Regions from separate parts of the Streptomyces sp. NPDC025806 genome, predicted to be linked through region 1. Evidence: riboswitches for the same ligand, from Rfam matches in the RefSeq annotation. Region 1 holds a riboswitch; each other region holds the start of a gene.
The links. Region 1 has a riboswitch for cyclic di-AMP ahead of ACZ4E1_RS37810 (M23 family metallopeptidase). Riboswitches for the same ligand answer to the same signal wherever they lie in the genome.

Region 1 (2,255 bases):
TGGCGACGAGGACGGTCCCGGCGGCCTCGGAGAGCCGGGCCACGGCCTTCTCGAAGCGCTCGGCCACGTCGTCCGGGTCGGTGCCGGGGCGGATGATGTCGTTGCCGCCGGCGACCAGGCTCACCAGGTCGGGGGCGAGCTCCAGGGCCTTCGGCACCTGGTGCTCGACGATCTGGTCGATGAGCTTGCCGCGTACGGCCAGGTTCGCGTACTGGAACGTGTCCTCGGGGACCCGGTCGTCGAGGAGGACGGCGAGCCGGTCGGCCCAGCCCACGAAGCTGCCGTCGGGTCCGGGGTCCCCGACGCCTTCGGTGAAGCTGTCCCCCACCGCCACATAGGACCGAATCGTGCCGCCGCTGAGTGATCTCGATTCGTTTGCCACGACCACACATCCTTCACCCTGACCTGTGACCTACGCGACCGTAGCCAGGGGTTGACGAGTGGTGAGATACAGCACTCGGCGCCCGGGGAATATCCGGGCGCCGAGTGTGGATCACGCGTGGGGTCAGATGGAGACGCCGTGCGCGCGCAGGTACGCGACCGGGTCGACGTCCGAGCCGTAGTCCGGGGTGGTGCGGATCTCGAAGTGCAGGTGCGGGCCGGTCACGTTGCCGGTCGCGCCGGAGAGGCCGATCTGCGTGCCGGCGGAGACGGCCTGGCCGGCCGAGACGCCGAGCTGGGACAGGTGGGCGTACTGCGAGTAGTGGCCGTCGGCGTGCTGGATGACGACCTGGTTGCCGTACGCGCCGCCGTTGCCGGCGGAGACGACGGTGCCCGCAGCGATGGCCTTGATCGGGGTACCGGTGGGCACGACGAAGTCGGTGCCGGTGTGGTAGCCGCTGGACCACATGCTGCCGTTCTGGTGGTACGGCGTGCCCTCGGGCGCGTCGACCGGCTTCACGTAGGCGGCGGTGGAGGTGCTCGCCTGGGTGGCCGTGGTCTTCGCGGCGCCGCCGAGGGTGAGCTTCTCGCCGGGCTTGATCAGGCCGGCGTCGGAGCCGATCACGGACTTGTTGTCCGCGTAGAGCTTCTTCCAGCCGCCCTCGACGTTCTCCGCCTTGGCGATCTTGGAGAGCGTGTCGCCGGCCTTGACCGTGTAGGTCTGGGCGGTGGCGGCCTGCGCACCGGTGGCGCCGATCAGCGGCAGCGCGAGCGCGGCGCCACCGACGGTGACGACGGCGGCGGCGCGGCCGAGGCGGTGGGACTTCTGGCGGCGGTGCTTACCCTGTGCGGGCATGGCGGATTTCCTCTCCGTCGCCTGCGAGGTGAGCTGTCGGGTTCGGACGGGAGATGTCCGGCCGCGCCCTCGCCATTCCTGACAGGGACACGACTTCACCCCGAGCCGCTGTGGGGAATTCCCGGGCGGCGTTCTTGCCTGTGGGTCCCCCGCTCCTGCCGTCACGGGTCGTAGTGAGGAATCCGGCCGGCGGCAGGACTAGGCGTTCCGACCGGAATGAGCGTGACCGTAGGGCAGCAAGAAACGAAGCGACAAGTTCCGAATTCCCCCTGGCCTGCCTTTTCTTGATCGTTCACGCCTTTACTGTGTCACCCTGCGTCTACCTCGCCCGCTTTACCGGCGCCTTACCGTAAGGAATTCCCGGGAAAGCCGTCCGGAAGATCCACCACGGACCGTCACGGATATGACGCTGCTCACGCGACGGGTGACAACGTCCGTAAATCTATGGACAGTTAATGATGAATAGGCCAAAACGGACACATGGTTGCCCTCTGAATCCATGTCGTATCGTCGGGAGCGCGCCCGCCGGCGAGCAGCGCCGGTGACCCGACCGGGAGGAGCACCCGTGACGCAGCACGCCCCGTCCACCGAGCCCGAGCTGACCGGAGTGCGCAACTTCCGCGACGTGGGCGGCCTCCCCACCGTGGACGGCCGGCGCGTGCGCCCCGGCGTGCTCTTCCGCTCCGGTCACCTCGCCCACGCCACGGCCGAGGACGCGGCGTTCCTCTCCGGGCTCGGCCTGCACACGATCTTCGACTTCCGCAACGCGGCGGACCAGAAGCTGGAGGGCGCCGACGTCGCGCTGCCCGGCGTGCGCAATGTGAACCTGCCACTGTCGGACCCGGCGGACGGCTCCGAGTTCTGGAAGATGGTCCGCGACGGCGACATGGACCAGCTGCGCGCGCTGCTCTCCGGGGGCCGCGCCGCGGACCGCATGATCAATTCGTACCGGTCGATCATCACCGACCGCACCGCCGAGCACGGCCGCGTGCTGCGCGCCGTAGCCGAGGACAGCGTG
Region 2 (2,255 bases), on a different contig from region 1:
GTCCACATGACGAGCGGCCGGCGACTCGGCGTCCGCCGATGCCGAGTGCGGGGGGCGCTCCCCTATATAAGGGGCGCGGCTTACTTCAGGTGGAGCTGCTGACCCGGGTAGATCAGGTCCGCGTCCTGAACGATGTCGTCGTTCAGCTTGAAGAGCTTCTGCCAGGTCGTGTGGTGCGCCTCGGCGATCGTGCTGAGGGAGTCACCCTTCTTGACCTTGTACTCGCCGTCACCCTTGGCGACCTTCTTGCCGGTCGGCGTGGTGACGGTCTTCTTCGGCGCGGCCTTCGGGGCCTGGCGCTCCTGCGAGCGGTTGGCCGGCTGCTCGACCTTGCGCTCGGGCTGCGGCTGCGTCTGCTGCTGGGTGGGGGCCGGGGCCGGGTTCGACGTCGAGGCGCCGGACAGGCCGACACCGCAGGACGGCCAGGCGCCCTTGCCCTGGGAGGCGAGGACCTTCTCGGCGACAGCTATCTGCTGCGCCTTGGAGGCCTGGTCGGCGGTGGAGGCGTAAGCGGTGCCGCCGTACGCGGCCCACGTGGAGGCGGAGAACTGCAGGCCGCCGTAGTAGCCGTTGCCGGTGTTGATCGACCAGTTGCCGCCGGACTCGCACTGGGCGACGGCGTCCCACTCGGAGGTGGTGGCGGCGGAGGCGCCGGTGGCACCCATCAGCGGAACGGCGACGGCGGCACCGGTGACACCGGCGAGCGTGGCGACACGGACGGCCTTGGACGGGCGGCGGTGCTTGCCCTTGCTGGAGAACAGCATGGAGAGATCCCCTCACCGACGCCTACGAGGTGAGCTGTCGGGTTCGGGCCAGTGAGTGCCCGGCCGCGCAACCTAGTGCGCGGCTTAACCCCAAGCCGTACCGGACTATCGCTTTCCGGACGGCGCCTACCTTGGGTCCCCCGCTCCTGCCCACGGCGCTGACGCGTCGACTGTTCCCGTACGGAGGTTGGCAGGATTCGGCGTGACATCCGTCGGGGCCCGCTGTGGCGAGCGGTCAGACCGTACGCAGCCGATCCGGCGGTTTTCAAAGCGGATCAGGCCCTTTGAGACCCATCTCTCACTTTCGCCAAATCGGACATTCAGGCAGCAACCCGCCCTGAACTCCCGCTACTTTTCGCCCGATTCGAGCCCAAGATCCAGACTCTGACCAGGAAGGATGAGGTCCGGGTCGGAGCCGACCTCCTTCTTGTTGAGCTGGTACAACTCGGCCCACCCGCCGTCCACGTTCTGGGAGTCGGCGATGTCCCACAGGTTGTCGCCGGCCCGCACCGTGTACGCGTCGCCGTCGCGCCGGTCGTCACGGGAGGCGTGACGGCCCTCTCCGGTACGGGAGTCGGCGGTGTCGTCGGAGGCGGCGCCGCCCCGGTGGCGGCCCGCGCCGGAGTCCCCGGAGGCCGGGTCGGAGGCGGACGGAGAGGCGCCCGGCTTGCCGGGACCCGTCGACTCGTCCGGGGAAGTGGAGGCGTCGGAGCCGGACTTGTCCGATTCACCCTTCGCGTCACCTTCGTCCGACGTCGCGCCGTCCGAGGGCGAGGCACTGGCGCCGTCGCTCGGCTCGTCGCTCGCCTTGCCGTCGGACGCGTCACCCTTGGCGTTACCGGAGGTATCACCGGAGGCGTCATCTGACGGGATGTCCGAATTACCCCCGTCGTCGTGATTCTTCTCTCCGTCGTCGGTGTTCGCGTCCCCGCCGACACCGAGGAGCCCGCCCGACGAACCACCGAGGACCGGCGGCGGCGTGCTCGCCCCCGGGTCGACCTCGGCCGAGCTGTCGCTCTTGGAGAGGCCCGCCGTGATGGAACAGCTCGGCCAGGCGCCGGGCCCCTGGTCGTCGAGCACCTTCTCGGCGACGGATATCTGCTGCGAGCGGCTCGCCTGGTCCGCGCTCGGCGCGAAGTCGAGCCCGCCGTACTGCTCCCACATCTCCTGCGAGAACTGCAGTCCGCCGTAGTACCCGTTACCGGCGTCGAGACTCCACTGGCCGCCGCTCTCGCACTCGGCGAGCCGGTCCCAGGCCTGGGTGGTGGCGGCGCTCGCGTTGGACGCGGCGAGCAGCGGGATCGCGATGGCGCTGCCGGCGACACCGGCGGCGACGACGAGAGCAGGAGCCTGACGGGGGCGACGGTGACGACCGTTCCCGGAGAGCATGCGGATGCCTTTCGCGAGACTGATGCTGCGCCGCGACGGGTGTCGCGGATGCGACGGACGGTGCCGACGCGATGGGTTGTGAACGTAGCGGGACTCGAACGC
Region 3 (2,255 bases), on a different contig from region 1:
CCCCGCACGGGGTGCGCGTCGTCGTCGGCGACGTACGGGGCAAGGGCATGGGCGCGGTGTCGGCGGTGGCCGTCGTCATCGGCGCGTTCCGCGAGGCCGCCGAGCAGGAGGGCAGCCTGGAGAACGTGGCCCGGCGCCTGGAGCGGGCCCTGGCCCGCGAGGGAACCCGGCGCAGCGGCGTCGACGACTTCGAAGGGTTCACGACGGCGGTGCTCGCCGAGTTCCCGTACGGCTCCGACCTGGTGCGGGTGCTCAACCGCGGGCACCCCGAGCCGCTCCTGCTGCACGGTGACGGCACGCTGCGGACGCTCGGTCCGGGGGAGGCCGCGCTGCCGCTCGGCCTGAGCGCGCTGGGCACCTGGCCTGACCGGGCCACCGAGGAGGCGTTCCCCGCCGGCGCCACGCTGTTGCTCTACACGGACGGCCTCTCCGAGGCGCGCGACGCGCACGGCGTCTTCTACGACCCGGCGGCCCGGCTGTCGGGGCGGAAGTTCGACGGGCCCGAGGAACTGCTCGCGGAGGTCGCCGAGGAGGTCCGCGAGCACACCGGAGGGGGCGCGCGGGACGACATGGCGCTGCTCGCCGTGCGCCGTCCTTGATCGACATCACGGGGGGTGATCGAACGGCACCCCTGCGCATAACAATTGATACAGCGTCAGAAACTCGTGGCGGATCCGTGTCCTCCGACGGGGGGTCAACTCGCCCGATTCCGCCCGCTCGTGCCCTGATAAGTCCAGGCCAAAGACGTGAACGATCAGTGGGAACGGCTTGGAAATCGTGTCGGCTGTCTATTAACGTTCGATAACGCAGCGCGGTCGTCCCAGCCGTCACAAGAGTCGGCTCCGCGCGCACGCGCTTAATCCCGCAAGGGAGCCGGGGAACCACCAACTTGGGGTGAATCGGACTGTAGCGACGCATGTGCGTACGTCTACGCCCGTAGGAGACCTTCCTGCTCCGAACCCGTCAGCTAACCCGGTAGGCGAGAAGGAAGGAAAGGAGAGCGCCCCCGTGGCGTCGAACCGTCCTGCCCCCGAGTTCTCCTACGGCTCCGCCGAAGCGTCTGACGACTTCGGCGTCGAGCGAGAGAACTGGGAGGAGTGGAACCCCACCGAGGAGTCCGTCCGACCCGTCCGCGGACGTCACCGCGTGGCCCGTCAGCGGGGTGGACTCGCGCGCAGCTCCACGGTTCTCGGCGTCGGCGTGATCGCCGCCGTCGGCGCCGGCGGCATCGCCACCGCGCAGGGCGGCAAGCCCGCCGTCTCGCTCTCCATGCCCGACCTGTCCGCGGTCAAGGACTCGCTGCCCGAGGCCAAGTCGCTGCCGGGCGTGGGCGCGCTCATATCGGGCTCGGACGACTCCGCCGACTCCGCGTCCGACTCCTCGCCGGCCGCCCAGGCCGCCCCGCTCACCACGGTGACCGACGGCGCGCAGGGACAGTCCGACGCGGGCGAGGCGCTGCGGGCCCGCATCATGGCCCAGGCCGAGACGCAGCAGTCCGCCGCCGAGGAGGCCGAGCGCAAGGCGGCCGAGGAGGCCGCCGCGCAGAAGGCCGCCGAGGAGGCCGCCGAGCAGCAGAAGGCCGCCGAGGCCAAGGCCGCCGCCGAGAAGAAGGCGGCCGAGGAGGAGGCCAAGCGCAAGGCCGAGGCCGAGCGCCTCGCCAAGCTGGCCAAGAGCTACAAGCTCCCCGTCGCCTCGTACACGATCACCGGCACCTTCGGGCAGCCCGGCTCCATGTGGTCCTCCGGCTACCACACGGGCCTCGACTTCGCGGCCTCCACCGGTACGCCGATCTACGCGATCCACTCCGGCACCGTCACCGAGGCGGGCTGGGCCGGCGCCTACGGGTACCGCACCGTCCTCACCCTCGACGACGGCACCGAGCTGTGGTTCTGCCACCAGTCCTCGATGAACGTCAGCGTCGGCCAGAAGGTCAGCACCGGCGATGTCATCGGCCGCGTCGGCGCGACGGGCAACGTGACGGGCGCCCACCTCCACCTCGAGGTCCACCCCGACGGCCAGGCCACCGGCATCGACCCGGCCGCCTGGCTGCGCGACAAGGGCCTCGGTCTCTGACCTTCCCGAAGCCCCGGCGGTCCTGGCGGCAACCCCCCGACGCCAGGGCTGCCGGTTTCGCATGTCCGCGCGCACCGGCCCGAAGACGGCCCGTCAGGTCCGGACGGACTCGGGCCCGGTCGGAATACCGGATTCTGCGCGGGCGTTGAGAGCGTTCATGACTTCTCTGCGCTCTCTCGGCT

Region 2: another riboswitch for cyclic di-AMP. It lies ahead of ACZ4E1_RS33150 (transglycosylase family protein); the one in region 1 lies ahead of ACZ4E1_RS37810 (M23 family metallopeptidase).
Region 3: another riboswitch for cyclic di-AMP. It lies ahead of ACZ4E1_RS33990 (M23 family metallopeptidase); the one in region 1 lies ahead of ACZ4E1_RS37810 (M23 family metallopeptidase).

Annotation. Positions count from the first base shown of each region.
Region 1 covers NZ_JBVHMU010000031.1:15,350-17,604, forward strand. The annotation lists gene ACZ4E1_RS37805 (SGNH/GDSL hydrolase family protein) at 1-382, opposite strand, end outside; gene ACZ4E1_RS37810 (M23 family metallopeptidase) at 506-1,237, opposite strand; cyclic di-AMP (ydaO/yuaA leader) riboswitch at 1,243-1,435, opposite strand; gene ACZ4E1_RS37815 (tyrosine-protein phosphatase) at 1,803-2,255, shown strand, end outside.
Region 2 covers NZ_JBVHMU010000019.1:98,432-100,686, reverse strand. The annotation lists gene ACZ4E1_RS33150 (transglycosylase family protein) at 81-764, opposite strand; cyclic di-AMP (ydaO/yuaA leader) riboswitch at 769-932, opposite strand; gene ACZ4E1_RS33145 (transglycosylase family protein) at 1,113-2,153, opposite strand.
Region 3 covers NZ_JBVHMU010000020.1:115,023-117,277, forward strand. The annotation lists gene ACZ4E1_RS33985 (PP2C family protein-serine/threonine phosphatase) at 1-599, shown strand, start outside; cyclic di-AMP (ydaO/yuaA leader) riboswitch at 844-997, shown strand; gene ACZ4E1_RS33990 (M23 family metallopeptidase) at 1,009-2,073, shown strand; gene ACZ4E1_RS33995 (aldo/keto reductase) at 2,231-2,255, shown strand, end outside.